Regions from separate parts of the Ammoniphilus sp. CFH 90114 genome, predicted to be linked through region 1. Evidence: riboswitches for the same ligand, from Rfam matches in the RefSeq annotation. Region 1 holds a riboswitch; each other region holds the start of a gene.
What was found. Region 1 has a riboswitch for S-adenosylmethionine ahead of EIZ39_RS07740 (bifunctional homocysteine S-methyltransferase/methylenetetrahydrofolate reductase). Riboswitches for the same ligand answer to the same signal wherever they lie in the genome.
Positions count from the first base shown of each region.

Region 1 (8,123 bases):
AGCCCGAGACCAATTCCCACAGCCTGATAAGGCCCTTGCATGAAGGCTGTTGGAAGCAAATCAATAAGTACAATTAATACCATGATGCCCGATGATAAGCCTAAGTAGAAGGCAAGGATCTTCTTGCTTGGCTGACCAAACAACAGCGCGAGCGCAGCTCCAAACAGCGTGGTAAGTCCTGTGAGTGAACTTAGGATTAATAGCTCCATTATCTTCCACCTCCTAAAGCATAAACTTTATGCCAAAAGCAAAGATAATGACTCCGCCTAGCGCTTCGCCAAAACCACCTAACCGATGACCAACATGCTTGCCCAAGAGAAGCCCGCAACAAGTCATCGCCATTCCGATGATCCCGAATATAAGTACGGCTAAGATAATATCCGTCTTGAATAAACCAAATGATAATCCAACAGAAAGGGCATCAACACTCACGCTAAGAGCAAACAAAAGAAGTCCGAACCCCTCGGTCTTATAATTGGTTCGCTCTCCTTCAACCTGAAATATAGACCCCCAGATCATATTTGCACCTAAGAAACAAAGAATCAGCCCCCCAATAAAGGTGGCCACATCCCCGACTACAGAGGATAAAAACTTACCGCTTCCGATTCCAATGAGTGGCATAATGACATGAAACAAACCAATCAATAAGCTAACCTTAGCAATAGTTCGCAACCGAATTCTCAGCATTCCCATTCCTATTCCTAAGGAGAATGCATCCATTCCAAGTGCTATCCCGATCATGAGGATGGTATAAAATTGCCCCCATTGGATGATGTCCCATTCCATTCGATCCCCTCCAGCATATCCCTTGTCTCCTCAAGAATATGCGGACAGGTTAGGAAAGATGCTTACCCTAGTCCACTTCCGCGCGATAAATCCGATGTCCCGCCGCCTTGTTTAACCGATTCATGATAGCCAAGCCCACTCCCTTGGACGGAAATGATTCGGCAAGAATATAATCAATCCTTTGTTGATCAAAGGAGCGCAAAGCATCATAGAGAGAACGCGCCACCGTCGCCAAGTCTTCACGAGCACCACAGATGACCACTACATCAGCTTCCGCGTAGTTATGCTTTGTTTCCTCCGTGGCTAATACCCCCACTCGGCGTCCAGACTCCTTAGCTTGTCCAATTAAGGAACGAATCGTCTCTTGCTGCTTTTCTAAGGTTTCTTCTTGAATAATCCACATTTCCCCTTGAGGGGCATAATGCTGATATTTCATTCCAGGAGATCTTGGCTTATCTTCTTCTTCCATTAATCCTGGATCAAGAAGAACCAGACCTACTACGGATTCAAGTTGCTCTTTGGTTACTCCCCCAGGGCGCAAGATCATAGGTGGGTCCATCGTTACATCGAGTACCGTTGATTCCACCCCAACTCCTGTTGGACCACCATCCACAATCCCTGCAATACGTCCTTCAAGGTCCTCCTGTACATGCTCTGCTGTTGTCGGACTCGGACGCCCTGAGCGATTCGCGCTCGGTGCAGCTATAGGTACCCCAGCCTTCTCAATGAGAGCTAAGGCTATCGGATGATCCGGCATCCGAATACCAACCGTATCGAGCCCCGCCGTCACTTCTGGAGCAATCCCCTCTTTTCGAGGCAGAATAAAGGTGAGAGGACCTGGCCAAAAAGCATCCATGAGCTTTTCAGCTTTCTCAGGTAACGCTAAAACAAGGTTATCCAGATCCTTCCTGTGGGCAATGTGGATAATTAGCGGGTTGTCGCTTGGCCTCCCCTTAGCTTCGAAAATCTTACAAACGGCGCTAGATGACAAGGCATTCGCCCCTAGACCGTAGACTGTCTCCGTAGGAAAAGCAACAACCTCGTTTAAGGCTAATAGCTTCGCTGGTTCCTCAAGTTGTGGATAAAGCCGTTCATTTCCCACAGAGTTATCCACACACCATTTTTTTGTCTGATAATGAATCATGTTCGCTTCCATTCCTTTTTCTAAGACTTTCCCGTTATAAAGTGGGGCTAAAACAAACAACTTATCAACAGTTTGTGGATAAGTTGTGAATAAGTGCATTCGTTTTACGCTTCAATCTGGGCCTTTGCTGGTCTCTTATACACCATAGCCGTGGATAAACTGGGTGTATACTGTTGAAAGTGTGTGGATGACTTCACTTCTCCGGGGATATCTTCCCAATCGATTTCTGTAAACCCACACAACTGAAAAAAAGACGACGAACGTGTAAGTAAATAAACTTCTAGCAGCCCCTTTTTTCCTGCCAGGGATAGAAGAACCCGCAACAACTCCCATCCTACTGATTCATTAAAGAAAGCCGGTTCAACGGCTAGGGAGCGCAGTAGTCCATATTGGTCCCCAAGAACTTCTAGACCCGCCGTCCCTACTACACGCTGACTGTTTGAATCTTCCACTACCAGAAAATGATCTAGATGATCCTCAATTCCTTCTACATTTAGTTTACCCTTTTTCAACAGTTCTACCATTTGCTCTACATCATTCTTTCTAGCTACCCGCATGACAAGACTCATAAACAAAAGCACCCCTCTTCTCTATCATTTCTATCATAGATATGAAGAAGTTTGATAGAGTATGCTAAAGAATCAGCTATTTTTCACATACTTCGTAAGTTCAGCAGTCATTTCATAGCGCATGAAAGGAGTGATGAGATAGATTCCGTTAAAATATTGACGAGCCGTATCAATGAGCTCTAGGGCAATTTCAACCCCCTGTTTTTTTGCATCTTCCCCTTCATATCGGGCCATCCGTGCACGTACATCATCCGATAGCCTTATTCCAGGCACTTCGTTATGGAGAAATTCAGCATTGCGATGACTCGTCAGCGGCATAATCCCTATAAAAATAGGAACCTTCACATGGCGGGTCGCTTCCGCCACCTGAAAGATCTGTTCATGATCATACAGGGGCTGGCTCATCACATAGTCGGCTCCCGCATCGACCTTCTTCTCCAAGCGTTCTACCGCTTTATGCAAGTGTCGTGTGTTTGGGTTAAAAGCCGCTGCAACGGTAAAGGCCGCTCTCTTCTTTAATGTCCGTCCCGAGAAACCTACTCCTTCATTTAATTGCTTCGTCATGCGAATAAGCTCAAAGGAAGTCATATCATAAACCGAAGAAGCACCAGGAAGATCGCCGTAGCGGGTAGGATCTCCTGTGATTGCCAAGACGTGATCAATTCCTAGCGCATATAAACCCATAAGGTGAGATTGCTGTCCAATCGAATTCCGGTCACGGCATGTAATATGAACCAACGGGCGAATGCCCACTTTCTCCTTAACTAATGCTCCTAAGGCCATATTACTCATTCTTGTCATGGCTAAGGAATTGTCCGCCATTGTAATGGCATCCGCTCCCGCTTCCTTCAAGGATGCGGCCCCTTCCAAGAAAGGTTGAAAATCAAGATCTCGGGGCGGGTCAAGCTCAACGATAACGGTAGGCTGTTCCTTCACAAGCTCAGGAATGGTTTTTTCTTGAAAAACTTCAGAAGAAATGATGACCTTCGGCTCGTTGGTAATCTCTTTTACTGCTGATTCTTTCTTATAAATCGGGGTTCTGCCCTTCAGCCGTGATGCCACGGCCTTAATATGTTCTGGTGTCGTTCCGCAGCATCCCCCTATGATTCTGGCTCCTAACTGATGCAGTTTCTCAGCAGAGTCAGCAAAATATTCAGCTGAAGAAGGATACAAGAACTGTCCATCCACATATTCAGGCAGCCCTGCATTCGGATACACAGACAGCTGTAATCCCTCTTTTACAGGTAAAGACTCTAGAGAACGAATAATATTGGCTGGACCGTTATAGCAATTCAAGCCCACAATATCAGCACCGGCATCCACTAGACGGCCAAAAGCGGATTCCAATGAATAGCCATCCTGTGTTCTTTGGATATCTTGAATCGTAAGCTGACAGATGATAGGCAGCGAGCTAAAGCGTCGAGCTACAGATAGAGCGATGATCGCTTCATCGACGAAACAGAACGTCTCAAGTAATAGACCATCTACTCCTGCTTCCACTAAACTCTTAATTTGCTCAGCATAAACCTCCTTAAGTTCTTCTGACGGGATATTTCTTCTTCTCCCACCTAGGATCCCTCCTACGGAACCGACTACAAAAGCCAAGTCTCCTGCAGCCTCTCTAGCCAGCCCAACTCCAGCCCGATTTAATTCCTCCACCTGGTCCTCTAAGCCATATTTAGATAGCTTTTCTCGATTCGCTCCATAGGTATTCGTTTCAATCAACTCTGATCCGGCCAGCACATATTGCAAATGAATATCTCGGACCACATCAGGACGAGTCACATTCAGCTCTTCCCCACAAGTACCTACTGGTATGCCGTATCGATGCAACAGCGTCCCCATCGCTCCGTCCGCAATTAATACTCGATTCTGCAGCAACTCCCGCAACCCTGACTTTTCTCTCATGCTCTCACTCCCCTGCCTTTCACCCAAGTCTTATCTCAACATAAAAAAACCTTCTGCAGCTTATAAGCCAGAAGGTTCTCCGAATCAGTCAACTTAAACTTCTTGAGCCCCTTCTTATCTCCCAGGAAACGAATGTACCTGCAGGAATTAGCACCCTGTCTTAAGGCGTCGTACACCTTAACGGGTTGCCGGGTTTCATCGGGCCAGTCCCTCCACCTGCTCCAAATAAGAAAAGTGTTAGATTTGTTGCATACTTAAGAATTTATATTAACGTAATCATACGTGATGCCGTTCTGATTTGTCAACGGATTTACTTAGGAAAAGAGACTCTTATACAGCTTTTGAAATACCTCTAATACAAAGAACTTCACTTGAATCTTCGGTCCTTCGCCATCCTCGCCATTCTCTTCTTCCTTCTTCACCGCATCCCCTGTGTCTATGTCTACAAAGCATAGTGGAGGGAATAAGACGCACCACCAATTTTGACCCATACCTTGTCCAACTGTCACGCGAAGAGCCTCATATTCTCCGGCAGGATAAACGTACTGTCCATACATTTTGGTTGGGAAAGGCACCTTTCCTAACTCTACTTGACTATTATAAGAGAAGCCGTTGTTGGTAATCGTTTTCTCTACAATTTCTTGAAGTTGTGGCAGCTCTTCTTCCATTTTTTCACGAGCTTCTTCCACCGTGTCTAGGCTATCTACTTTACTCGTAAGATAAAGATTGATTTCATCACGTATTTCTTGCTTTAACCACTGATCCTGAGGTGAGTCGCTATTGGCGATCACTCGCAATCGGATCGACTCTTGTGGAATAGGTTCTTCTTTTACTAGAGTTGCTATAGAACGCTGTTCTTCCCAGCTCATAGTCAATATGATAAATGCAAATAAAATTAAGCTTGTCTTTTTCATTTTTCTGTTTCCCCTCTCTTTTCTTTCTCCTTAGCCATCAGTCTAGCCAGAAAAGAAAGGGTTTAAACATTATTAATTATTTTCTGAATAAATTTGTTTATCTGTGCTCTGTAAAGTATGATATCATATCGATAGGCTAACTTATGAATCACACAAAGGAAAGAGGCCTTACTATGAACCTTATGTTCCCTGGTCGCCCTCACTTGAGTTGGGCCATCCCCATCCTTTATTTCCTCCCTATCATCAATCATATTTCGCTCAGTCCAACCTACAAAATTTTTTGGCTGTTGCATCTTATCCCGGCCATGTTCCTCACTTTTTATTATGGGTTACGTGGCGGACTCATCGGTGCAAGCCTCTCCCTCGTCCTCTGTTCCCTAACGGAGTTTCTTTATTACAACTTGGGTGTAGCCTATACATACGAAAACATTTATTCTCTAATTGTCTATAACTCCGTTAACTTTATGATTTCTATTGGAATGGGCTTTCTAACCGATCGACTAAAAAAACAACAACAAGAAATTAAGAATATCAATCAGGTATTACTAGAGAGTAACCAAAGACTAAAACAGAATGAAGAAAAAATCCGCCATTTAGCTTACTACGACTCTTTAACAGGGCTGCCTAACCGACATTATTTTCAAGAACAATTAAAAGAGAAATTAGATGCTATTGACGAACAGGTAGATCAACAGATTGCTGTCATGATAGTCGACTTAGACCGTTTCAAAGTCATTAACGACACTCTAGGTCACGAATTCGGAGACCTGCTTCTTCGGCAAGTTGCTCACCGATTAACCAGCAGTCTTGGGAACGATGAGATTATATGTCGTCAGGGCGGCGATGAGTTCTTTATCCTTTTGGGAGATACTTCTGCTGAAGAAACAAAATTGAGAGCGGAACATATACTGTGGAGCATTTCCTTTCCTTATATGATTAATGATCACGAACTTTACGTCACACCTAGTATCGGAATTAGCTTTTACCCCCAAGACGGTACAAGCTCTGATGAGTTGCTTAAGCATGCTGATTCTGCCCTGTATAGAGCCAAAGAATTAGGAAAAAACCGTTATCACTTCTTTACGGAAGACATGGATGGACAGAACAGTAAAAGATTACAGTTGGAGAGCGGATTAAGAAGAGCCTTAGATAAAAAAGAATTCAAAGTATATTATCAACCGAAGGTAGATATTCGCACGGGTGAATGGATCGCTACAGAGGCCCTATTGCGTTGGAATCATACGAAATTAGGTGCGATTCCCCCCGATCAATTTATTCCACTTGCTGAAGAGACTGGGTTAATCGTACCCATAGGCGAGTGGGTCATAAGAGAGGCTTGCAAGCAAAATAAGAAATGGCAGGATGAAGGATATGGCCCCCTTACCGTGTGTGTGAATATATCAACCCGTCAGTTTCTTCAGGATCGCCTCTTACGTGTCATTGAGTCAGCATTAGAAGAGTCTGGACTCCCTCCACAATATCTAAACTTAGAAATCACCGAATCTGTAGCTATGACGGATGTGGACCGTTGTATCGAGAAGTTAAACCAATTAAGAAGTTTGGGTGTCAGGCTATCGTTAGATGATTTTGGGACAGGGTTCTCTTCCCTAAGCTATCTAAAAAGATTTCCCATTGATATACTTAAAATTGACCAATCGTTTATACAAGATATGTTGAGGGACACACAAGACGCTGCTATTGTTCGTACAATTATTAATGTGGCACTCAACCTTAACTTGATCGTTACAGCAGAAGGAGTCGAAACAAGCGATCATCTTGAGTTCCTCGCTAATGAGGGCTGCCAGGAAGCCCAGGGATATTACTTTAGCCGACCGCTTCCAGCCTATGAGTTAGAAGAGAAATTGCCAAAGAAGCCTGTCAGTCTATGACTGCAGGCTTCTCTTTCCTTCTCCGATCACGATTCTTTGGATCCCAGCTAAGTCTTTAATGATCTCAGTTCTGGCGATCATACCACTTTCCTGTAATAGCTTTTCTACTTCTTGCGCTTGTCCCATCCCTACCTCGAACGCGACCAAGCCTTCCCATCGCAATACCCCTGAAAGGCCATCACATATTCTACGATAAAAGTCTAGACCGTCCATTCCGCCATCCAGGGCTCGCATCGGTTCATGATCTTTAACCTGAACATCAAGCTCTAGGACATCCTGTGTGGGAATATAGGGTGGATTCGATACCAAGATATCCACAGGCTCTGGTAATGGACTTAACAGATCTCCCTTAAGAAAGGAAATTCGATCAACTACTCCATGTACTTCACTGTTCTTTCTGGCCGTATCCAGTGATTCCTGCGCAATATCCACAGCGTACATTTTCCATGTTGAGTGAACAGCTAAGGTTACCGCAATGGCCCCACTGCCTGTTCCAATATCAGCAACCGAAAGACGAGCTTGTGGATTACGTCTTCTCAGCACTTCTTCCACTAGAATTTCCGTCTCAGGACGCGGAATGAGAACAGAGGGATTAACCTTAAAGGTCAGCCCATAAAACTCCTGTTCCCCCGTAAGATATTGGATGGGAGTTCCTTGAACTCTTATCTTTACCAAACTCTCGACCTCAGCCCACTGACGTTCAGTAATGGTCTCCTCCATGCCAAGAAAGAATTGTGTACGATCCCAGTTCAGAACGTGACGAATCATAATTTCGGCTAAAAAGCGGTTGTCCTCTAATGACTCCATAAACGAAGAAGCCCTTCTCAGGGCTTCTCTAACTGTCATACTGTTCATGATTATAGACCTTCTGCGTTTTGCATCAATTCTGCTTGTTCTTCTACAACTAGAGCAT
Region 1 covers NZ_SDLI01000003.1:4,976-13,098, forward strand. The annotation lists gene EIZ39_RS07720 (ZIP family metal transporter) at 1-209, opposite strand, end outside; gene EIZ39_RS07725 (manganese efflux pump MntP) at 223-786, opposite strand; gene EIZ39_RS07730 (L-threonylcarbamoyladenylate synthase) at 854-1,930, opposite strand; gene EIZ39_RS07735 (GNAT family N-acetyltransferase) at 2,035-2,499, opposite strand; gene EIZ39_RS07740 (bifunctional homocysteine S-methyltransferase/methylenetetrahydrofolate reductase) at 2,572-4,407, opposite strand; SAM riboswitch class I at 4,519-4,639, opposite strand; gene spoIIR (stage II sporulation protein R) at 4,722-5,321, opposite strand; gene EIZ39_RS07750 (putative bifunctional diguanylate cyclase/phosphodiesterase) at 5,495-7,210, shown strand; gene prmC (peptide chain release factor N(5)-glutamine methyltransferase) at 7,205-8,065, opposite strand; gene prfA (peptide chain release factor 1) at 8,068-8,123, opposite strand, start outside.

Region 2 (8,123 bases), on a different contig from region 1:
CGAAACCCGGTAGGTCAGGCTATCAGTTAAGGGACCAATAGGAGACATAAAAAAGTTGAAAACAAGAACGTAAAAGAACATCCACTCAAAGGAGACAGATCTGAACATAAATGTCCCAAAAAGAATTGTCGCTACAAGGGTCAGTATTAAGATGTTCTTAACGGTTTTGTACTTATCGCTTAAGTAGCCCCAAATAGGGGGCGAGATGATGGAAATAAAGGGGCCAACGCCGAGTAAGATACCAATTTGTACAGGACTGATTCCTTGGGACGTAAAATAGACGGGCAGATAAGAAATGAAAATGGAAACAATTGCATAAAAGAAATAATTATATGCCACAAGTGACACAATTGGCCCTTGTAAAAACGGGCGTCTTAATTCATTCAAACCCACTTCTCCTTCCATTCTTCATGCTATCCGTTAATTCTACCATTAAATTAAAATGGAAAAAAGAAACTGACCCTAATGATTTAAGGGTCAGTTCAGTTCATCTGGAATTAATCCCTGCCATAGCTTACATCTTTATCAGGGTGCATAAAGGGAACACCTAATGGGTTAATTCCTTCTTCAATCATTTCAGCATTTTCGCTGGAGTTGCAGCCAATATCATTTGTTGGGTGTACCCATTGATCGCCTGCCATAATGGCTGGATCAACGTCCGTACTCCAATTGTTTAAAGGGGAGTTAGGAGAGTCGTAAAAACTGTCTCCTATCACCACTCCAAATTCATTAATAAAAGGCTCTCGAATGTCTGACTTGGATTTGTTATAAGCCGGAGAATGCACCTGATGTGGGATAGTTTGCTCCATAACAGGAGAATTCAATTTTGGCTGTTGCTCCCGTTTCTTGTTGCTCATATCCATCACCTCTTTTAAAGGGGTATTCTAAGTTTGGCCATAATCACTACAAGTTATGTAGTCAAGCGTTCCCTTGGAATAAGTCCCATTTTCTCCTTCACGTCGATCATCTTCTTCTCAGCAAATACGGAAGCATGCTCTGCTCCGCGAAGCAAGATCCGATCAAGCTCATCGGATTCGATCAACTCACGGTACCTATTTTGAATCGGTTCTAGCATGCTTACGACCGCATCTGCCAGCTCACTTTTAAACGTCCCATAGCCAACCCCTTGATAGCGGGCAACCAATTCATCCACAGTCTGATTAGCACAGAAGGAATAGATCGTTAAAAGATTACTAATCGCTGGTTTGTTGACTGGGTCAAAGCGAATTTCATTTTCTGAATCGGTTACGGCTCGCTTGATCTTCTTCACAATCTTGGAAGGCTCGTCGAGTAAAGCAACATAGCTTCCTTCGTTTGGATTGCTTTTGCTCATTTTCTTCGATGGGTCATCTAAGGACATTACTCGTCCTCCAACCTTCGGTATCATCGGTTCAGGAACAACAAAAGTCTCACCAAAACGGTTGTTAAAGCGCTGCGCAATATCCCTTGTTAATTCCAAATGTTGTTTCTGATCCTCCCCAACAGGAACATGGGTAGTATCATACAACAAGATATCCGCAGCCATTAGAGCGGGGTAGGTAAACAAAGCAGAAGTAACTACATCTTTTCCAGTTGATTTATCTTTAAACTGAGTCATTCGCTCTAGTTCTCCCATATGGGATACACATTGCATCAACCAGCCTAGTTCGGCATGTTCCTTTACTTGAGATTGAACGATTAGAGTAGATTTATCTGGATCAATCCCTACGGCCAAGAACAAAGCAGCTAAAGAGCGAACATTATTGCGAAGGGCAACAGGGTCCTGCGGAACCGTCAAGGCGTGTAGATCGACGACACAAAAAGTACAGTCCCCTTCATCTTGTAGTTCTACGAATTGTTTCATGGCTCCTATGTAGTTACCGAGCGTTAATAAACCGCTAGGCTGAATGCCAGAAAAAATTTTCTTCTTGCTCATACTTATTCACTCCTAATTGTCAAATAAAAACAAAAAAGCCCCTCATCCGTAAGGGACGAGGGACCGTGGTGCCACCCTTGTTGATCTAGGTTCATATAAAAAGAACGCAGATCTCCTTTTGTCTTCTTTATCGTGAAGACATTCCGCCAAAGCCTACTCCATAAGGTTTCAGTTTGGGGCTCAGAAGTCCATTCAATCACGGTTCTGTACCAGTTTACACCAACCACTGGCTCTCTGAAAGCAGAAAACAACGGATTTACTTCTCTTCGTCAACGCCATCAACTATTCGAGTTGATAAAATTTTATCTTAATGCACTTCAAAATGCAAGAAAACTTGGGTCTAGACCTCTCCCGTTCTCAATTGCAGTTCTGATGCTTCAATCGCACACCTTAAATCCTCAACAAGATCTTGCGCATGCTCGACTCCGACAGAAAATCGCAGTAACCTATCGCACACTCCCACTGAATCTCTTACTTCCTTAGGCACATCAGCATGTGTTTGAACAGCTGGATAAGTTAACAGACTCTCTACGCCACCAAGACTTTCGGCAAACGAAATCACTCTTAAATGTCTTAATATCCCCGGTACCAAAGCTGCGTCTTTGACCCGAAAGGACACCATCCCACCTAAACCAGCGTACAAGACATCCGTTATAAGGGGATGTTCCTTAAGAAAAGATACAATTCGCTTAGCGTTTTCCGTATGACGTTCCATCCTGAGGGCTAAAGTTTTCATCCCGCGGATAAGTAACCAAGAATCCATCGGTCCTAGCACAGCACCGATGGAATTTTGCAAAAAGAAAAGCCTATCGGATAGTTCTTGTCCGTTAGACACAATAAGCCCGGCAAGTACATCATTATGTCCCCCTAGATACTTCGTTGCACTATGAAAAGAAATATCTGCCCCCTCTAGAATGGGTTTTTGGTAGTAGGGAGATAAGAACGTGTTATCGACGATCGTAAGTACTCCTTGTTTTTTCGCTACACTTGCAATACTTGAAATATCAGCCGTTATCATCATCGGATTCGTTGGAGTTTCGATAAACACAGCAGTTGTTTCAGGGAGAAGATGGTCTTGCAAGTCGCTTCCACTTCTTAAATTGACATAGCTGAAGGTTAACCCATAAGACTTCCAAACCTGTTCAAACAGTCGGTATGTTCCTCCATATAAGTCCAGTGAGGCTATAATATGATCACCGGGTTTAAACAAGCCCATGATCACGTGAATGGCTGCCATACCAGAACTCATGGCGAATCCTCTGTCCCCTCCCTCAATTTCAGCTATCGCTTCTTCTAGTACCGTTCGAGTTGGATTCTTGGTCCGGATGTAATCGAAGCCCGTACTTTCTCCTAGTGCTGGATGTAGAAAGGCAGTGGAGAAGGTTACGGGGAAGCTGATCGCTCCTGTTTCCTTCTCCCTTCGATTTCCAATCTGTACAAGCTTTGTCTCTATGTCCATGGACTCTCCTCCTACATAAAAAGTTTGTTTATACACAAATAACCCCTAACTTGTATAAGTAAGGGGCTGATCATCTTATCCGAGACGGACCAAACCCTTATCTATCAAAATGAAAATCATTCTGTAGGAATTAGCACCGTGCTGGATAAAAATATCACAGTCGGTTGCCGGGCTTCATCGGGCCAGTCCCTCCGCCTTCTCTTGATAAGAGCAACGTATTCACTTGTTTATAAAACTAATTACGTCAAATTATATGGGGTGATTCATTTTTTGTCAATCATTCTTACGATTTAGGTAAGTAGCGCTTTTCTACCAGCTTGCCCACTCCCCACAGAAGCGCAACACCTAGAAGTAAGGTGATTAACTTGACGGGTTCACGAATGAATTGAGGCAAATCGGCCCCAATATAGGATAAGATAAACACCATCACTGCTTTTCCAAGAATGGTCGCCCAAAAATAGGTATGAAAAGAAATAGCCGACAAACCCGCTAGTACATTGATTAGACTTGATGGTGAGAACGGAAAACACCTTAATAGAAATAACACAGAGAATCCATGCTTCTCAAACCATTTCGAGCTCTTCTCAATCCCTTTGTACCTATGGAACAATCTCTCTGTCCAATTACGGCTGAATGTCCGGATAAGCCAAAAGACTAAGAGGGATCCTGTACACGCTCCAAGCCATGTAAAGAAGAATCCCTTCCACATGCCGAAAGCAACAGCGTTTCCTGTAACAATAGCAATCAACGGAAGAATCGGAAAGAATGCCTCTAGAATGGGAAGAATAAAGGCAATAGCAATCCCTAAGCCTCGATAGGCGTTAATCCAATCGTATAGCTCTTCTATTCTAATGTCCACGAAATTGAACCCTCTCATTATTGATCTTTATCTGGTACTATGATTTAAATAAAGGAGCAGTATTCTATACGATAAAAATATACCACAATAAGGAAAGAGAGGAAAATGGAATGGTAAAGAAGTGGGTTTACTCCTCTTTTTTATACTTACTCATTATTTCACTATTAGGTATCCTCCTTAGATGGAAGATGGTGGAACCCGTTTGGCCTGAGCTTTCCTTCATGCATATCGTGCATGCCCATTCTCACGTTGCTTTTCTTGGTTGGGTTTACATTCTCATTAATGCTGTATTCATTCAACATTGCTTTCCTGCAGGTTTTAGCGAAAGGCGAGCAATTAAGATCTATTACTTTTTACTGCATGTCTCAGTTATTGGGATGCTGTTTTCTTTTAGTTACCAGGGGTATGGCTTGATATCTATTGGCTTCTCTACTCTACATGCCTTCTTATCTTACTATTTTGCTTACCAATTTTTTATTCATCGGAACACTCATCCTAAAGGAATAGTCCGTTCCTTCTATCAAGCGGCTGTCTGGTTCAACCTACTATCTTCCCTTGGTCCTTGGGGATTGGCCATTGCAGGTGCTACTGGACTCGGCAATGAAACAATAAATAATTTTTTTATTTATTACTACCTACACCTTCAATACAACGGATGGTTTACCTTCGTTATTATTGGGATCATTTATCATTTGCTTGCTTCCGAGAGGAACCTCCAATATCGTTGGGTAAAATGGCAGTTCGGATTATTGGCTGTGAGCGTTATTCCTTCTTATCTCTCATCAGCCCTATGGTTATTATCTCAACCTATCTTCGTCGCTATCGGACTTATTGGATCACTTCTCCAATTTATTTCGATTAGCATGCTTCTCATGATGACAGCTAAACTGTTATGGAAGCGTGAGAGGTCATTTTCCTTGCGTTTACTGTTAAGTGTATCCTTGGCCAGTTTAGGAGTAAAATCTCTGCTGGAGCTTATGGGTGCATGGCCCTTATTAGCCTATGCTATATATGATAGCAGACAGGTCATTATTGCCTATTTGCATCTTACCCTGCTTGGCTTTATCACTACTTTCCTTATGTATTTCAGTGGAAAAGTATATGCTCAAAGCAAGATCACTGGTCCCTATGTTGCTTTCTATCTGCTAGGAGTCGTCAGCATGATCATTCTATTGTTCTTGGCTGGACTTCTGCAATGGATGCAATGGCCATTACCGAAAGGGATATGGATGTCCCTACTTGGTACAGGCATCTTGACTACCTTGGGAATCGTTGGATTTTTCATTGATATTCAACGAGGGTTTCGTGTTAGTAACTAAGAACTGACCATGATTACAAGCATCCACTTGCAATAAGACCCAAAAAAGAGGCTGGTTCCCTAAAAACATCAGTTTTACCTACCTTTAGGGACAGCCTCTTGTATCTATTATTCAGGTTTCCATTGTCCATGGAAGCTTGAGCTCGACCATGGTACCATCGGGTTCGGGGTAAATATTGATTTTACCGCCGTGGGCCTCGATAATCTGTTTGCATATGGCTAGTCCTAATCCTGTGCCGTTTTCTTTAGTGGAGTAAAAAGGATTAAAGATTTGCTTTACATCACTAGGGCTTATCGGGCTCCCATTATTAAAAAAGAGGACCATTACTTTCTCCCCGCTAACCCGACAGGAGATGCGAATCAGCTTCTCGCGCTGTTCGGGAGTGCGTTGAAACTCTTCACAGGCATTCTTAATAATATTGATAAAGGTTTGTTCAAGCTCCTTGCTATTTCCTCTAATGACGGCATTTGACTCTAGATGAACGATTGTTTCTATACCTAAACGAATAAACTCAAACTCAAAAAGGGAGACACAGCGATCAATCAAACGACTAATATCGACCTCTTCAAACTCTCTCTTCATCGGGAGATTCCTTCTCTTGGTTAACGATAAGAACCTCTCTAATATATAATCGAGCCGCTTTACTTCTTCATCAATAATGGTGTAGTAATGATGAATCTCTTCAGGATGAGGATGCATCTCATAGATCAGCTTGAGAAAACCTTTGATACTGGTAATTGGATTCCGTAATTCATGCGCCATTCCGGAAGCCATATTCCCTATGGCATTGAATTTCTCCACTTCTAGACGCTCTAATTCCCACTGTTTCTCCTTGAATAGACGAATCATAAATTCATCTACAAAGGTACTAATTATGCTCACTGCTCTAGCTTGAAACTTACTCTCCAAGTGCGGATAAACAATCTGATTTAAAAATCGATTCTTTAATTCTGAACAGTCCCTGATTAAGGTCTCTGCATCATGAAAATAAATGATATAGTGCTCAGCATAGCTACCGGCAAAATCATTGACTGTCTTTAGAGAAATGGTTTCACTTTCAATAGCCTCAAGAACAAACATAAGCGCTTGCTGTAAAGTCTCTACTAACTCTTCCTTCTTTTCATGATAAAGTATTTCATAATTTAGCGATTTTCCAAATACCTCACTGACATATTCGTTCGTAAACGCAAGCAGGTGCTCACGCATCGTCCGATCTGTTGATAACATACTGGGATACTCCTTAAAAAGTTGGATTAGACAAAATTGTCCAATAAGTTATTTATTTCTACAACGAATATCAAATTCCTTCAAAAAATAAGAAAGCATAACCTTTATACAACTGTTTGTTGACTTACCTTTAAGATTACCCTATGATAGAATGGCTTTATTAAAGATAAATCGTAATGATTAGAACTTAAAAAAGATAGGAGGGTGACACCGATTCCGGTGAAGACCCATGCAACCAATCATACAATGTAAGGATATACATTTTAACTATAGTCATAATGAAGTTTTGAAGGACGTTCATTTCATTGTCGAGCAAGGCGATTATGTAGGTCTTGTGGGTCCTAATGGCTCAGGAAAATCTACTTTACTGAAGATTATACTTGGACTTGTCCAGCCTAAACAGGGAGAAGTGAAATTATTCGGGATTCCAACTTCTTCTTTTAAAGACTGGTATAAAATTGGTTATGTCTCACAGAAAGCGAACAGCTTTAATAGTGGATTCCCTGCTACCGTATACGAAGTCGTCTCTATGGGACTCTATGGGAAAATGGGCTTATTTAAAAGACTAAATAGGCAACATCATGAATCGATCATGGAAGCCATTGAACAAGTTGGACTCTCGTCCCTTGCAGATAGAAATATAGGTAAACTCTCTGGCGGACAGCAGCAGAGAGCCTTCATTGCTCGTGCCTTAGTATCCAAACCCAGCCTACTCATCTTAGATGAACCTACGGTTGGGGTGGACACCGAATCCGTCGATCGATTTTATCATCTATTAGCGAAGCTTCACCAAGAACACCAATTAACCCTGCTCATGGTCACCCACGATATCGGAATGATGACACATCACGTGAATAAGGTAGCTTGCCTTAACAAGCGAATACATTTTCATGGAGATCCTAGTGACTTTCAAGCCAATCAGCAGGCGATTCTAGAAAGAGCATATGGCTCTCATATGAATTTAGTGGAGCACCGTCACTAGGAGGAATACAAAGCACATGCTAGAAATTATTTTTCAATATGAATTTATGCGTAATGCCCTTTTTGCTGGTTTGATTGTAGGAATTATCTGTCCCGCAATTGGGGTTTTCCTTGTCGTTCGCCGCTTATCACTCATGGCTGATGCTCTTTCTCACATTACCTTGGCTGGTATTGCCGCCGGGATCTTATTAGGTAAGAAAGTAGCTTTCTTCCAGGGACTTAATCCCATGTACATGGGTATGGTCTTTTCAGTAGTGGGCTCTCTACTCGTAGAACAATTAAGAAAAGCTTACCGTTTCTATCAAGAATTAGCGATACCCATTATCCTCTCCACTGGTATTGGGTTAGGTGTTGTCTTAATCA
Region 2 covers NZ_SDLI01000002.1:101,469-109,591, reverse strand. The annotation lists gene EIZ39_RS05200 (MFS transporter) at 1-387, opposite strand, end outside; gene EIZ39_RS05195 (DUF3905 domain-containing protein) at 498-857, opposite strand; gene trpS (tryptophan--tRNA ligase) at 911-1,915, opposite strand; T-box leader at 1,964-2,197, opposite strand; gene EIZ39_RS05185 (PLP-dependent transferase) at 2,256-3,374, opposite strand; SAM riboswitch class I at 3,469-3,585, opposite strand; gene EIZ39_RS05180 (TVP38/TMEM64 family protein) at 3,658-4,233, opposite strand; gene EIZ39_RS05175 (hypothetical protein) at 4,344-5,552, shown strand; gene EIZ39_RS05170 (sensor histidine kinase) at 5,664-6,779, opposite strand; gene EIZ39_RS05165 (metal ABC transporter ATP-binding protein) at 7,009-7,761, shown strand; gene EIZ39_RS05160 (metal ABC transporter permease) at 7,778-8,123, shown strand, end outside.
Region 2: linked by a shared signal. The riboswitch ahead of EIZ39_RS05185 (PLP-dependent transferase) and the one ahead of EIZ39_RS07740 (bifunctional homocysteine S-methyltransferase/methylenetetrahydrofolate reductase) in region 1 are both predicted to bind S-adenosylmethionine.

Region 3 (8,123 bases), on a different contig from region 1:
GAAGTACTGGATTGATCCTCTGCTTACTGTAGCAAAGGTCGATCAGGCCCTTAAGAGTACGAAGAACGACGAAGGCATCAGCCTAAGAAGAAAAACAAGCATTATTCTCCGTTCTGCCGCTATTCGAAGCCTTCATGATATTGCTGTAGCCTTCGGTATCGGTGCAGACGCTATTGATCCATACTTGCTCTTCTCTACTGTTTACGGCAAGGATGGCTCCGATTCTGTTATCAGCTTATACGAAGCACTCTGCAAGGGCCTAGAGAAAGTGACTTCAACTATAGGTATTCACGAAGCCCGCGGATATTTCCGCATCTTCTCCTCTATCGGTCTGAACGACTCGGTGGCAGAAGTTCTTCACATTGTGAACTTCTGTGGTTCTGAGAAGGCAGGTACTTCTTTCGAAGACCTGGAGAATGACAGCAAGCAACGTTATGAAGATTTCCAATCGGCGGAATCTAAGCCTGCGAAGCTGTTCCATCTGTGGCCACGCGTATGGAAGTCCATCGGTCAATTAGCTAGCGGAACTTTAACTTACCAAGAATTTGCTGATAAATTAGAAGAGATTGAGAAGCAAACCCCTCTTTCTATCCGTCACGTGGCCGACATTAACTATGAAAAGTCACAAGGAAAAGTTGATCCATCTGAGGTCAATATCGGGGTTGGTGATCACAGTTTACCATTTGTTATCTCCTCTATGTCCTTCGGATCGCAGAACGAGATTGCTTTCCGCGCTTATGCTGAAGCAGCTGATCAGCTAAACATGATCAGCTTGAACGGTGAAGGCGGAGAGATCAAGGACATGATCGGAAAATATCCGAAAACCCGTGGTCAGCAAATTGCATCCGGTCGTTTTGGTGTTAATGTAGAATTGGCTAACTCCAGCAACCTCCTCGAGTTAAAGATCGGTCAGGGTGCGAAGCCAGGTGAAGGCGGTCACTTGCCAGGTAAGAAAGTAACAGCGAAGGTTGCAGCAGCACGTAATGCCACCATCGGTTCGGACTTAATTTCACCATCGAATAACCATGACATTTACTCGATCGAGGATCTAGCTCAAATTATTGACGAATTTAAGACCGCTAACCATCAAGCGAAGGTAATTGTCAAGGTCCCTGTCGTGCCAAACATCGGAACCATTGCCGTAGGTGTGGCTAAGGCAGGTGCAGACATCATCACCCTCTCCGGTTTTGACGGTGGTACTGGTGCTGCAAGAATTCACGCTCTACAACACGTAGGATTACCAACTGAAATCGGAGTGGCCGCAGCTCATAAGGCATTAATTGAAGCTGGACTTCGTAATAAAGTTGAACTTTGGTCTGATGGTGGCTTAAAGAGTGGTAACGATGTAGTCAAAATGATGATGCTTGGAGCTAACCGTGCTGGTTTCGGTACCCTCGCCATGCTTGCAGTAGGTTGTACAACTTGCCGCGGTTGTCACTTAGATACCTGCCATGTAGGTATTGCTACTCAAATCGAATCTGTTGAAGAAGCTAAGGAACACGGCTTGCGTCGTTTCGTTCCTCGAGTATATGATGAGGCAGTTGAAAATCTGAAGCGTCTTTTCACCGCTTTCGGCGAAGAAGTGAAGCGTATTACCGCTGAACTTGGTATCTCTAACACGCAAGAGCTTGTTGGACGCTCCGATTTACTTCAGCAAGTTCGAGAAACGCAGAAGATTGATCTATCTGCTATGCTTGATCGTTTAGACTTGGAACCAGCTCTTCTTCCTGCTGTGCATGAAGAAGCAGAGTTAGCGAAGGTTCTTGTAGCTGCAGGAGCAGAAAACCAAAGCGCAGAACCGGTGTACGTGGACACGAACAGCCCGCTGGTTCGTCAATTTACCAATGTACTCGGTGATCAACGTGTGTTAGGAAGTCGCTATTCCGGTGAACGTGTGAAGCCTCACTTGGACGGCAGCTACGTTTCTCTTCCAGAAGTTCACTTGAACTTTGAATCTGGCTGTGTTCCTGGTAACGGTCTTGGTGCGTTTAACGCTGAAGGGATCAATATCCGAGTTCAAGGTGGAGCTCAGGATGGCGTCGGTAAAACTAGCTTCGGTGGTAAGATCAGCGTTATGAAGGCTCGTAACAAGAATGGCCTTTTCATTAACGGTTCTGTAGGAAAGAGCTTTGCCTACGGCGCACAAAAAGGTACTTTCATCGTCCAAGGAAATGCCGATGCTCGTGCTTGTATTCGTCTCTCCGGTGCAGATATCATCTTTGGCGGGGAGTTAACCCAACCAATCAACGATCAATTTGGTGGAATCGGTGGCCGTGCAAATCTTAAGGGCTTTGCATTTGAATATATGACAAACGGTAGAGCAATTGTGATGGGAGATCCAGGTCCATGGATTTGTGCAGGGATGACAGGTGGAGTGGTTTATATTCGTCTTCAGCCTGAGATGGGCCTAGACGAAGCTGCCATCAACAGACGTATTGCAAAAGGAGCTAAGGTTTCCCTACTCCCTCTATCTGACAAGGGTCAAAGTGATGTTGTAGAGCTACTAAACAAGTATATTGATGAATTAAAGGCAACAGATCAAGCAGAAACAGCTGCCCGTATTGAGGCACTTCGAGATCACGCAGGACAGCATTTTATGATGCTCGCTCCAGTGAAGCTTCAAGCTGACCAATCCGTTGCTACAGAATAATTTACAGAGTCGGTTTAAGGAAAACTTAAACCGGCTTTTTTCTATGTTGTGAGGGGTGAGCATGAAAAAGGGTGCCGGCTGTCACCGGATAAGCTCTAATCCTCCGCTTAAGATCCGCCCCTAGCCAGGCGCCCTCTCCAGGCCAGTCGGGGGCAATAAGCGGAGAATTTTCCGCTATTCCTACTATCGCCAATAAAAAGGCCGAAATAGGCGGAAATTTTTCCGCTACTCGGCCCCAAACACTCATTTCTACTAGGTTTAATGGCAATAGGCGGAATTGCTTCCGCTATTCAACCCCTAAAACCCTAAATTTAGAAAATAACCGGAAATTCTCCGCTTAAGATCCGCCCATCACGAAGAGGAGCGCCCCCTACCTACTTCTCAAACAATTGCTTCAAACTAACCTCATACGGAGCACGCACGATACCTTTTTCCGTGATAATGGCCGTTACATACTCGTTCGGCGTCACATCGAATGCCGGGTTGAAAACTTTGATATTATGAGGCGCTACGCGATTCCCACTGATCTCTGTAATCTCCTCGTCCGGACGTTCTTCAATCGGGATTTCGGCACCTGTCAGTGTATCTAAGTCAATAGTAGATAAAGGCGAAGCCACGTAGAAAGGAATACCATGTGCCTTAGCCAATACAGCCAAGCCATAGGTTCCGATCTTATTTGCTACGTCTCCGTTTGCAGCGATACGGTCTGTTCCCACAATCACAGCCTGCACCCATCCCTTAGACATAACCATGGCAGCCATATTGTCGCAGATTAAAGTGACGTCAATTCCAGCTTGCTGAAGCTCCCACGCGGTTAGGCGGGCACCTTGCAGCACTGGGCGGGTTTCATCTGCAAATACCTTTATATCCCAACCTCTTTCCTTTGCTAGGAACATAGGAGCGAGTGCTGTTCCGTACTTAGCCGTAGCGATGCCGCCCGCATTACAGTGCGTTAGAACGCCTATTCCATCATGAAACAACGTGATAGCATGCTCACCGATACTTCGGCAAATCTCCACGTCCTCTTCATGCATGCGTTTGGCTTCCTCTAGCAGCTCCTGCTTCATCGCATTGACATCAACATTCACCAAGGATTCCGCCTTATTCATCATTCTGTCAATAGCCCAAAACAAATTGACCGCAGTCGGGCGAGAAGTCGCTAAATACTCTCTCTTCTCACGCAGCTTAATGAGAAAATCCGAGGAGTCAGCTGCCTCAATATCTCTTGCACCTAGATACATACCATAGGCAGCGGAAATACCAATAGCTGGTGCTCCTCTAACCTTCAATGCGCGAATAGCATTCCACATCTGTTCTATAGTATAAACATCCTCAAATACAACTTCTAAAGGAAGCTTCGTTTGATCAAGTAATAATACTCGATCCTCTTCCCAACGTATCGAATGAACATGGTTGTCCATGATCCTGCCACCTACTCTTCTGTTTTCTTAACCATTTCCACGACATCCTCGATGCTGCTCACGGTACCTCTTTGCAATACAAGGGTTTGCCCCAGGCTTAAGGCTAGCGTTTCGGCTTGAGCGCGCACTTTCTCGTCCTGGATGGAGTTCAGATCCGCAACACCGGCAAGTCCGATCACTCTACGCATCATCTTGCATCCAGCAAAACCAATAGAGTCTCTTAATAAACTAGCCATCCTATCATTAATAAACCCTGCATTCGAATACATGACATCCTTAATATGAACTTCGCACAGACGACGGAATTCTTTTTCAAACGTATTCCAAACCTCCACTACGGACGTCAACAAGTATTCCCTGTACGATCCTCGTTCCTCGTCCGTCGTCTTTAACCCTTCCTGCGCGGCATAGTTCAGCAGCAGATTGGCGATGACTGCCCCTATATCAAAGCCCATAGGTCCATAATAAGCGAATTCAGGATCTATCACTTTGGTACTCTCTTCCGTCACCATAATGCTGCCGGTATGAAGATCACCATGAAGCAGAGCCTGAGCTTCCGTCATGAAGGAGTATTTTAACTTCGCAATTTCTTGCTTCAGGACTTCATTCCTCCAGACGCCTTCAACCACATCACGGATTAAAGGGTTAAAGTTATTCGTCTCCGCATCATAGTATGGGTCCGTAAATACAAGATCCTCGGTAATTTTGCAGAGTTCTGGATTAATGAACTGTTCTACCTTCTCTTTTTTCTCTTTGAAATCCAAGGCAAAATCAGAAGTGAAGAACAGCGTCTTTGCAAGGAATACACCGATATGTTCAGCAAATAAAGGATAACGATTCCCTTCAATTAAACCTTTTCGCATAATTACATGACTAGATAAATCCTCCATGACGGTTAAGGCAAGGTCCTTGTCATAGTGATATACCTGTGGAACTAGACCTGGACATAGCTTGTCCTGGATAATTAAAGCTTCACTCTCGATTCGGGCACGGTCAAGGGTTAACGGCCAAGACTCCCCTACCACTCTTGCATAAGGCAAAGCTTGCTTAAAAATAATGCTCTTCCCAGAAACTTTATCCTCAATATGGAAAACTAAGTTTAGATTTCCATCCCCAATTTCCCGACTCTCAAACTGCGCACCTTCTGGGAAAATCCCCGGAAGCTGCCTAGCATACTCCACGGCTTCCTGTTCACTAAACGCACGATATTCCATTCTTCACCCCTCCAATATAGCTTAAGCTCTATTCTATATCTTCTCCAAATTACCCTATGTAAGATGAGTAGGACACAATTTAATAGCTATATACTATATAGAGTGGGTCAACATTGTCAATGTCATAACATTTAGATTGTACGATTTTTTTCTCTATTGACTTTATCCAAGCAAAGGGATAAGATTTTGAATGTATATATTACTAGTGTGTTACCTAACTTTATAATTTCATCTTATCGAGAGATGGCTGAGGGACTGGCCCGATGACGCCCGGCAACCGATTTTTATTTTTCTCTAATTGAGCAGAATAAAAACACGGTGCTACATCCTGCAGAATGAAAGATATATTCTGAGAGATAAGTTGTATTTGACTCGTCATTCAAGTACCTCTTATCGCAAGAGGTACTTTTTATTTTTTCTTGATTCCTACTTGAAAGGGGTTAACAAGAGTTGTCTTACATTACAGTCTCCTATCTTACAGAAGCAAAAAGCCTGGAAAAGAAGGCTGAAGCGATAGCAGTTGGCATGACAGTTGGAAGCTGGACGGACCTGCCTGCAGCAAAACAGGAAAAGCTTCAAAAACATCTTGGCCGCTCGGCCGGCGCCACCGTTTACGAAACCACGGCAGAGGGATTAGAGAGAGGTCTTATTAAAGTAGAGTATCCCGTAGTCAATTTCACCTACGATATTCCTTCCCTACTCACCAACGTATTCGGCAAGTTGTCCATGGACGGAAAGATTAGATTAGTCGATATCGATTTCCCTCAGGAATTTACAAGAGAATTCTCAGGACCCAAGTTCGGAATATCAGGGATAAGAGAGCTATTAAATGTACATGATCGTCCATTATTCATGAGTATCTTCAAGTCTTGTATTGGACTTCCACTCGACGAATTAGTTGAGCAATTTAAACTGCAAGTCGAAGGCGGCGTCGATTTAGTTAAAGATGATGAAATCTTTTTTGCGGATGAACATGCCCCTTTCCTCGATCGCATCCGCGCCTGCAAGGAAGTGACAGAGGCCTCTGGTCGCCAAGTCCTTTATGCAGTTAATCTAACGGGACCGGTTACAGGGCTTGTAGATAAAGCAAAGAGAGCGATAGAAAACGGAGCGAATTGCTTACTCCTTAATGTTTTGCCTTATGGATTTGATATTCTAGCTCAACTAAGTCGAGATCCTGATATTAATGTTCCTATTATGGCCCACCCTGCTATGGCAGGTGCTCTATATCAGTCTTCGACTTACGGCATCTCTTCTCCCCTTGTTTTAGGGAAGCTTATGCGATTGGCTGGTGCAGACATTGGACTATTCCCTTCCCCTTATGGATCGGTAGCTCTGCCTAGACAAGAGGCCTTAGATATTGCAACCCATCTAGTAGAAGAAATTCCAGGAATCAAGCCCACATTTCCTGTTCCTTCAGCTGGAATTCATCCCGGTATGGTTCCCCTACTGTATAAGGACTTCGGCCTTAATCACATTGTCAATGCAGGTGGAGGCATCCATGGACATCCAGGCGGGCCAGTAAGTGGAGGACAAGCCTTCGTCGCAGCTATAGAAGCGACAATGCAAGGTATTCCACTTGAACAGTCTAAGAGCCAAGAATTGCTCACTGCCATTGAGAAGTGGGGGATCGTAAAGTGACTAAACAACTAATTCTATTTTGCGATTTTGACGGTACAATTACAGAAAAAGATAACATTGTAGATATCATGAGAGAATTTTCTCCCCAGGGCTGGGAAGAAATTGTTAAAGATATTTTAGACCAACGCAAGACCATTCGTACGGGTGTAGGTGAACTCTTTTCCCTCATTCCTAGCAGCCAAAAAGAACAAATTACTCAATTTGTGTTAGAAAAAGCCAATATTAGAGCAGGGTTCCAAGACTTTGTTACTTTTACCGAAGAACAAGGAATCAAGCTCCTCATCACGAGCGGCGGGATAGACTTCTTCATTCATCCTATGTTGGAGCACTACGGGCTATTAGATCGGATCTATTGTAACAGTGCAAGATTCGATGACCCTACGATTCAGATTACTTGGCCGAATGCATGTGACGAGCATTGTGACGTAGATTGCGGAATGTGTAAAACAAGCATTATCCGCTCTTACCCAACAGATCAATATTATAAAGTCGTAATTGGAGACAGCATTACCGATTTAGCTGGAGCCAAGATTGCGGACCATACGATTGCCAGATCGTTCTTAAAGCAGAAGTGTGAGGAACTAGGCCTGCCTTATTCCTCTTTCGAAACTTTTCACGATGTAATAGACACCTTAAAAAGGTTACAGCAAGAAGTGCATCCACACTCCTTGTAATAAGAAGGAGGAATAAATCATGAATTATGCGATTCACGCGGATACAAGACAAGAAATCATACACAGCCTTAACGAAGTGAAGCAGAATTTTGCTAATCGCGGATGGTTCCCTGGGACAAGTGGTAACCTCTCTATCAAGGTACAAGATCATCCTGTAATCTTTGCCGTTACTGCTAGCGGAAAAGACAAGACAAAAATTACGCCTAATGACTATTTATTTGTAGATATCGATGCTAAACCTGTTGAACAGACCAATCTGAAGCCATCAGCTGAAACTCTCGTTCACTCTGTTGTCTACGACAAGATCCAAGACGCGGGTGCCGTCTTTCATGTCCATACGATCGCTAACAACGTAGTGTCCGAACTCTATGGTGATCAAGGCTACTTTGAAATTGGAAATCAAGAACTGATAAAAGGACTTGGAATTTGGGATGAAGGAGCTGTCATTCAGATTCCTATCGTAGAAAACTACGCCGACATCCCTCGCTTAGCGAAGGAAATTGAAAAAGTCCTTAACCCGCAA
Region 3 covers NZ_SDLI01000009.1:111,356-119,478, forward strand. The annotation lists gene EIZ39_RS19125 (glutamate synthase-related protein) at 1-2,650, shown strand, start outside; gene mtnA (S-methyl-5-thioribose-1-phosphate isomerase) at 3,025-4,071, opposite strand; gene mtnK (S-methyl-5-thioribose kinase) at 4,083-5,285, opposite strand; SAM riboswitch class I at 5,516-5,648, shown strand; gene EIZ39_RS19145 (2,3-diketo-5-methylthiopentyl-1-phosphate enolase) at 5,736-6,926, shown strand; gene EIZ39_RS19150 (2-hydroxy-3-keto-5-methylthiopentenyl-1-phosphate phosphatase) at 6,923-7,600, shown strand; gene EIZ39_RS19155 (methylthioribulose 1-phosphate dehydratase) at 7,620-8,123, shown strand, end outside.
Region 3: linked by a shared signal. The riboswitch ahead of EIZ39_RS19145 (2,3-diketo-5-methylthiopentyl-1-phosphate enolase) and the one ahead of EIZ39_RS07740 (bifunctional homocysteine S-methyltransferase/methylenetetrahydrofolate reductase) in region 1 are both predicted to bind S-adenosylmethionine.

Region 4 (8,123 bases), on a different contig from region 1:
AGGCAGCTTTATACGTTCTAAGATCAGAAAATTCCTTAAGATTTGGGTCTTCAGGTCAAATTCTAATAAACGAGAAGGAAGATCGTAGTTCCAATCCGGCTGCGATATTAGAAAACCATGAATGGTATCTCTCGATTCGCAAGTTAGCTTACCTCTTTAATGGAGAAGTTTCCTACGATAAAAGTATTAATTCAATTAGATTGAAGATTGGTGAGGATAGTCACCGTTGGAAGCCCATCGAGCATAAGGGATTGCTTATAAGGAATGGTGCCGCATATCTTTCCATTAAGGATATAGAAGAGAATTATCCTGAATTAGAGAAGAAAGAAATTGGAGAATTTATTGTGATCAAAACCAAGAAGGCTAAGAAAAAGGTAGTATTATAGGTTAAAGAAGCGGACTTTAAAACAAAAAAATGAGGGGTGTCCATTGAATGGCTTCCCCTCATGATTTGTTTTACTGTATAAAAATAGACTTATGCTCCACCGCCGCATTTATATCCCGATTAATCGCATGTCTGTCATTTTCAGTAAGCTGTCCATCTTTTCTCAACGAACCATAATATTGTTCTCCTGCCTCAACTGTTAATTTTCGAAGGTATTCGTTACTAGGCTGCTCAGATAAATTAAGCAAAAATTTGCGATAAACTTCCTTACTGTTCTCTTTCAACTTCCCTTTGCGGAAAAAGTCTTTTAATCCCATTCCTATTCCCCCTCAGTTTCTTTAGTTCTATACTAATGGAATTTCTTTTCGAGTTCCACCTGCGTTTTTTTCCACTAGTAAAAATCTTACTATTAATTGACAACCTTACCCAGAGCGAATAGGCTTAAGAGAAAGTTTATTGTTTCATATTCTGTTAAATAGGTTAAATAAGATAGAAATATAAAGGTGGTTCCCATGCTTCGAACATCCTGGCTTCTTGCCATCTGTAGCATCGTTACAATATCTACTGTCCATGCCAATCCATCTACTCTTCCATCTGATCCCTATGTTAATAGTCAACACTACCATCAACAGATTAATACGACGGCTGCTTGGCAGGAGATTCGAGAAAATACTGATATTACGATTGCTATTCTTGATACAGGGGTGGATGTGGATCATCCAGACCTTAAAGCTAACCTGGTTCAAGGCTACAATCTGGTTCAACCTGACAAGCCGCCTCATGACGATCACGGACATGGAACAGCTACCGCCGGGATCCTAGGCGCTGTGGGCGATAATGGCATTGGGGTTACAGGAGTACTGTGGAATGCGAAAATGATGCCGATTAAGATCCTAGACAATAAAGGTGGAGGAGACGCGGGTCGTGTGGCTAAGGGAATACGCTTGGCTGTGGATAAGGGGGCCAAGATCATCTTGCTATCCTTGGGTGATCCCATCTACTCTACAGAGATGGAGAAAGCGATCCAGTATGCAGAGGACAAGGGAGTTCTCCTGATTGCGGCAACGGGGAACGATTCGAGTACCGTGAGCTACCCTGCCGCTTTTCCGACCGTGTTAAGTGTGAGTGCGGTAGATGCTTACAACATTCCTCTTTCCTATGCCAATCGTGGTCCGGAAGTAGACGTGGTAGCTCCAGGCCATCATATTTACTCTACGGCTAAAGATGGGAAGTACGCCTATGTTTCAGGGACTTCTATGGCTGCTCCACAGGTAGCAGGAATGGCTGCCTTACTGTTAAAGAAGGCCCCCTCTCTAACCCCACTAGAGGTTCGCATGATCATTCGAGCTTCGACTGAGGGGGTTGACACTAAAGGCTGGAATCCTAACACTGGATATGGACTCGTGAATGTACAGAAGGCCCTATCTCTGGTGGATAGTGATCCTATTGATTTATATGAACCGAATCAAACGATAGAACAAGTGGCGTCCCTCCCCTTCGTCGGCCAGACTCAGGCGCTAATCGGAAAAACGGATCCAGTAGACTGGTATCAAATTGAGCTTCCCTATCAGGGAAAGTTCCAACTCCAGACCCGGTCATTGACAGGAAAAGAGAATGTGCTGCAAATCGAAATCTATAATGGGGAGAAGAAAAAAGTATCGTCAGGGTTAAATCGCTGGGAGGGAACTTTAAAAGGTGGGACCTATCATTTCAGAGTAATGGATACCGGCGAGACCCCTTCTTTTCCTTATCATATCGATACCTCTTTTTCCGTCGGAGCTGATCCCTACGAAGATAATGATACGAAAGCGAAAGCTTCAAAAGTACCCATAAGTCAACAACAACTTATTAGAGGGACTTTTCATAAAAGAGCGGATGTGGATTGGTTCGTTGCGGATTATCTTTGGCCTGGGAAGCTCGAGGTGGAAGTGAAGACCGATACCATTCGGATGGATTCGGTGCTCACCATTGAGCAAGTTGGGAAAACGATAGAAAAGGTCGATCATGGTTCTGTTTCAAATGGACAGTCTGAGAGATGGTCGAAGACGGTTGATCCGGGTAAATTTTATTTTGCTTTACAAGAGTATTATGGAAATGCCGTTAATGGGCAGTATGAGCTGCAGATTCGGTATGAGACGTCGGATACAAGTGCTTTCCGTGATATTCAGGACCATTGGGCTAGGACGTCTATAGAAGATTTAGTGTCTCGAAAAATGATCCAGGGTTACCCAGATTATACCTTTCGGCCTAATCATAACATTACGAGAGCGGGAGCCGCTGCTGTGCTGCAAAATGTCCTTCAGCTGCCCACTTCAAGAGCAACAAGCACTTACCAGGATCTGAAAAAAGACCATTGGGTCTATTCGGCTATTGCTTCGCTTGGAGAGAGGGGAATTTTCAAAGGCGTAGCGAGTGAACGAATCTTTCCGGACCAGCCCTTGACCCGTGCGGAGTTGGCCGTACTCTTATACCAAGCCAGATACGGAACAGAGCAACCTGAGCAGATCAAAAGTAAGCAAGAGTTTACGGATGTACTAAGAGGTCACTGGGCTTACCCTTATATCATGAAGATGGCAGAACTCCAGCATATTCAAGGATTTCAGGATGGTAGCTTTCAGCCTGAAAGACAGACGACACGTGCGGAATTCGCTGTGTTGGTCAGAAATATGTGGTACCCAGCGCAATAAAGAGTTTGAGTTTTTATACTTTGTCGTATTATGTGTTAACCCATTGACAATCTACCAAACTTTAGCTATTCTTATGCAGAACGGATTACTCTTATTCCGAGAAGGCGCGAGGGACTGGCCCGATGATGCCCGGCAACCCGCGGTAATGATTCATATTTTTTCCTTTATGGGAAAGAATAAGATCAACCGTGCAAGGTGCTAACCAGCAGGATGCTATTGTGTCCTGGAAGATAAGAGGTAAAGGAGCGGAATGCTGGCCTTTTCCTCATGGGAGAAGGTCTTTATTTTTTCACCACCTCTTGAGTTGTTCGGAAAATGTAAGACAATGAGTGCCGTATCTTATACGTTTGTGATTATTGAAGGAGGTACGTGAAACATGGCGTTGAAAAAAGGTCGTCATCTCTTCACATCTGAATCTGTAACCGAAGGACACCCGGATAAGATCTGCGATCAGATCTCCGATTCCATCTTGGATGCTATCCTTGAGCAAGATCCTAATGCTCGTGTAGCTTGCGAAACTTCAGTAACAACAGGACTTGTTCTTGTCGCTGGAGAAATTACTACTTCTTCTTATGTGGATATTCCAAAGATTGTCCGTGAAACCGTTCGTGAAATCGGGTATACCCGTGCGAAATTCGGATTCGATGCGGATACTTGTGCTGTACTTACTTCCATTGACGAACAGTCTCCTGACATTGCGATGGGGGTTGACCAAGCGTTAGAAGCTCGTGAAGGTCAAGTGACAGACGAGCAAATCGATGCGATCGGAGCAGGGGACCAAGGATTGATGTTTGGTTTCGCGACCAACGAGACTCCTGAGCTGATGCCGCTTCCGATCTCTATGGCTCATAAATTGGCTCGCCGTGTAGCAGAGGTTCGCAAGAACGGAACCCTTACCTACCTTCGTCCAGATGCGAAGACTCAGGTGACGGTTGAATATGATGGAGATAAGCCGGTTCGTATTGATACGATCGTTATTTCTACTCAGCATGACCCTGAAGCGACTCTAGAGCAAATTAAGAAAGACGTTCAAGAACATGTCATTAAGCCGATCGTACCGGCTGAATATCTTGATGCTCAAACGAAGTACTTCATTAACCCAACAGGCCGTTTCGTTATCGGAGGTCCTCAAGGGGATGCAGGATTAACAGGACGTAAGATCATTGTTGATACGTACGGTGGATATGCTCGTCATGGCGGCGGTGCTTTCTCCGGTAAGGATCCTACAAAGGTTGACCGTTCTGCTGCTTATGCTGCTCGCTATGTAGCGAAGAACATCGTAGCAGCTGGTTTGGCTGACAAGTGTGAAGTTCAAGTGGCTTATGCGATTGGGGTAGCTCAACCGGTTTCCATTAACGTAGATACGTATGGAACAGGAAAGATCGAAGAAGAGCAGATCGTAAATTTGATCCGCAAGCACTTTGATCTTCGCCCAGCGGGCATCATTAAGGAATTGGATCTTCGTCGTCCAATCTATAAAGGAACAGCTGCTTACGGTCACTTTGGACGTACTGACCTGGATTTACCATGGGAGCGTACAGATAAGGCTGAACTTTTGAAGCAAGACGCGGCAACTTTTGCTCAAGCATAGTAGGGTTATGAAAAAAGTCCTGATTTGGTCTAGAGACTAGGCTGAATTGGGGCTTTTTTTTCGTATTTGCTTGATTAGGTTTAGAATCCTTCCGATAATAGGAATAAAGACTTTAGCCTAGTGAGGGACTGACCCTTATCAGAAACTAAAGGGTTTTGCTTGAAACCAAAATGCAATGATATACGTCCAAATAGATAGATATTTTAAAATCCCATTACTTTCCGGTAGGAATTTTGCACTATTTGTCGAATTGTGTAGAAATGAGGAGATGAGGGTAAGAATGAGACTAATAATAATCCTCTTATTGGCTATTGTGATGGGTTGCAGCCAACAGGAGAATGAGTCTATAGACGCACAAGTACAACCGGAACCAGCGGTGGATGAACTAAGTTCATCAGATGCAAAAGCCTCGGATCCCATTACAGAAGAACACCCCTATCGCGTATGGTATAGAGAACAGGTGTTGGTGCTTAATTATCACCATTTGGCAGATGATTTGGAGACCCCTTTTACTATTAAGCCAGCTCACTTCGAAGAACATATGGAGTTTTTAAAAAATCATCACTTTCACCCCCTTAAAATAAAGGAGTTCTACGAATTCTTAGATACAGGACTATTGAACCAGGAGAATGCAGTGCTTATAACCTTTGACGATGGGTATGAGAGCGGTTTTACTGAGGCTTTTCCCATCCTTCAGAAGTATCAGTTTCCCGCAACGGTGTTCGTGATCTATGAAAATTTGCGGGATAGTCTAGAGAGGAAGCGTGAGGATAAAATTCCCCCGCTTACCTTCGTCCAGATGGATCAGATGAGACGAAGCGGACTCATTTCCTTTCAATCTCATACCTATGGGCTACACTTCTGGGATGAGTCGCAGCCCATAACGGCTCCAAGCTCTGCAGAAGGTGATCAAGCCTATCGGAGTAAGCTTTTTGTAGATTTTATGATGGCTCGTAAGGCGCTAGAGGATCTAGCCGAGGAACCTGTGATTGGGTTAGCCTATCCCTATGGGTATCACAATGATCGTTTAATAAAGGTTGCCAAAAAAGCCGGATACCGCTATGGATTCTTTACTCATCCAGGTGTGGTTACGGCAAATACAGACCCATTTCTCATTCCTAAGCATGACATGGGAACACCAGAAATGGATGGCCAAAGATTTGAACAGAAACTCCGGGAATTGATCTCCCAAAGCCAAAGGAAGTGAGAAGATGACAACCACCAATGCGCTTGACTTTACGCGATTGGATTCTGTGCTGAAGAAAACGATTCATGCTGTTGAAGGCAGTAAGGAACAGATTTTTGATATTGCGGAAAGTGCACGGATTGAGAGCGAAGAGATTCGAGATGAGTTGGAGAGCATTAAGAGGGAAGTAAGAGAAATTGTGGATCAGACAGATGAATTAGAGCATAAATTCAAGTCAAGTCGTCAACGGTTGGTGGAAGTCAGCCGGAACTTCCAGCGGTATGGGGAAGAGGATATCAAAAAGTCCTACGAATTGGCCAGTCAGATTCAAGTCGCGCTTTCTTTATCAAGAGAAAAGGAAGCGAACCTGAGAAATCGGCGCGATGAGCTCGAACGTCGTCTGAAGGGTCTTGCGGAGACGCTCGAAAAGGCAGATAATTTAATGACGCAAATCAGTGTCGTGTTAGGATTTTTGACTGGTGATCTAGGGAACCTTACCTCAGCCATGGAGACAGCACAACAGCGGCAGATGCTCGCACTGCAAGTCATTCAAGCCCAGGAGGAAGAGCGAAAAAGGGTGGCTCGGGATATCCATGACGGTCCGGCTCAGTCGATGGCGAATATTGTGATTCGCAGTGAGATTGCCGATCGCATTCTGGCCCAGGGAAGAGTAGATGACGCACGTGCTGAGTTGAAAGAGTTGAAGGTAACAGTGAGAAATACCTTGGCTGAAGTTCGAAAGATTATTTTTGATTTAAGGCCTATGGCTCTAGATGACCTTGGCATCGTCCCAACCCTTCGAAAGTATGTGGAAGACTTCGGACAAAGGCATCAAATTGCATCTGAACTCGTAACTCTTGGTACAGATGAAAGACTACCAACTACGGTCGAAGTCGTGATTTTTCGCTTAATACAAGAAGCATTAAATAATGCAGCGAAGCATTCGAAGGCCAGTCAGATTCAGGTCAAACTAGAATTCCTTAAAGATCAGGTGACGGTCCTGGTAAAGGATAACGGGGTAGGGTTCGACAGTTTGGAAAAGACAGAACAGCCGCAATTTGGTATTATGGGAATGAAAGAAAGAATTAACTTGCTTGACGGAAAGCTCGACCTTCAATCCGCTAAGGGACAGGGAACGCGCATCGTCTTCACGATACCAATTGAACGTTAATATATCGATATAGCTGAAGGAAGAGGGAGATTTAATATGGCGGATACGATACGCATTGCACTCATTGATGATCACCAATTATTTCGTGAAGGTATCAAGAGAATCTTGGAAATGGAGCCTAGCTTTGAAGTCGTTGGCATCGGCTCCAATGGGGAGGAAGCCTGCCACTTGGCAGAGGAATTAAAGCCAGAAATCATGCTGATGGATATTAATATGCCTAAGATGAGCGGTGTGGAGGCTACTGAGAAAATTAAAGCGTTGTCTCCGGAAACGAAGGTGATTATTCTATCGATCCATGATGACGAAAATTATGTTCACCAGGCCTTTTCCTCTGGTGCGAATGGCTATCTATTGAAAGAAATGGAATCCGATTCTCTCATTGAAGCGATTCAAGTGGTGGCGGGCGGGGAAGCTTATATTCATCCACGTGTCACAGGAAAGCTGATTACGGAGTTTCGTCGCTTAAGCTCGAAGCAAGACAACGATATCGCTCATGTAGAATTAGCGGACAATGTCAGTGCAGAACGATTCAATTCGCTTACTCCAAGGGAAAAAGAAGTATTGCAGCTGATGGCGGAAGGAAGAAGCAATAAGGCAATCGGCGATTATTTATATATTAGTGAGAAAACGGTTAAAAACCACGTGTCTAGTATCCTACAGAAACTCGACGTTCAAGACCGCACCCAAGCGGTAGTCATCTCCATCAAGAACGGCTGGGTAAAAATTAGTTAATCTTCTACTCACTTTCTCACACATCACGGAATATCCTATAGCAAAAAGGAGGGGTATCCGTGATTGCCATGTGGGTGATTTGGTTACTAGCTATTTACGGTTTATCCACAATCCTGGTCCATTTGTTCGTGAGATGGAATGAATACTTCGTACAGGGAGAGGACGAACTCCGTGTTCATCTCTTGCTTTACAATTCAGAGAAATGCTTGGAAGGCTCTATCCGTTCTCTTGTTCATCTTTCGCGTCTCAAGGGCCAGCCTCTCCAGTTAATCGTGTATGATTTCGGCTCGACGGACAACACGGTCAAAATGCTCGAAACCTTGCAGAAGGAAAATCCTTTTCTATTTGACCAAGTCGAAATCTTGAATCGA
Region 4 covers NZ_SDLI01000010.1:45,858-53,980, reverse strand. The annotation lists gene EIZ39_RS19960 (S41 family peptidase) at 1-386, shown strand, start outside; gene EIZ39_RS19955 (hypothetical protein) at 457-702, opposite strand; gene EIZ39_RS19950 (S8 family serine peptidase) at 898-3,072, shown strand; SAM riboswitch class I at 3,161-3,309, shown strand; gene metK (methionine adenosyltransferase) at 3,455-4,663, shown strand; gene EIZ39_RS19940 (polysaccharide deacetylase family protein) at 4,944-5,870, shown strand; gene EIZ39_RS19935 (sensor histidine kinase) at 5,875-7,020, shown strand; gene EIZ39_RS19930 (response regulator) at 7,057-7,752, shown strand; gene EIZ39_RS19925 (glycosyltransferase) at 7,821-8,123, shown strand, end outside.
Region 4: linked by a shared signal. The riboswitch ahead of metK (methionine adenosyltransferase) and the one ahead of EIZ39_RS07740 (bifunctional homocysteine S-methyltransferase/methylenetetrahydrofolate reductase) in region 1 are both predicted to bind S-adenosylmethionine.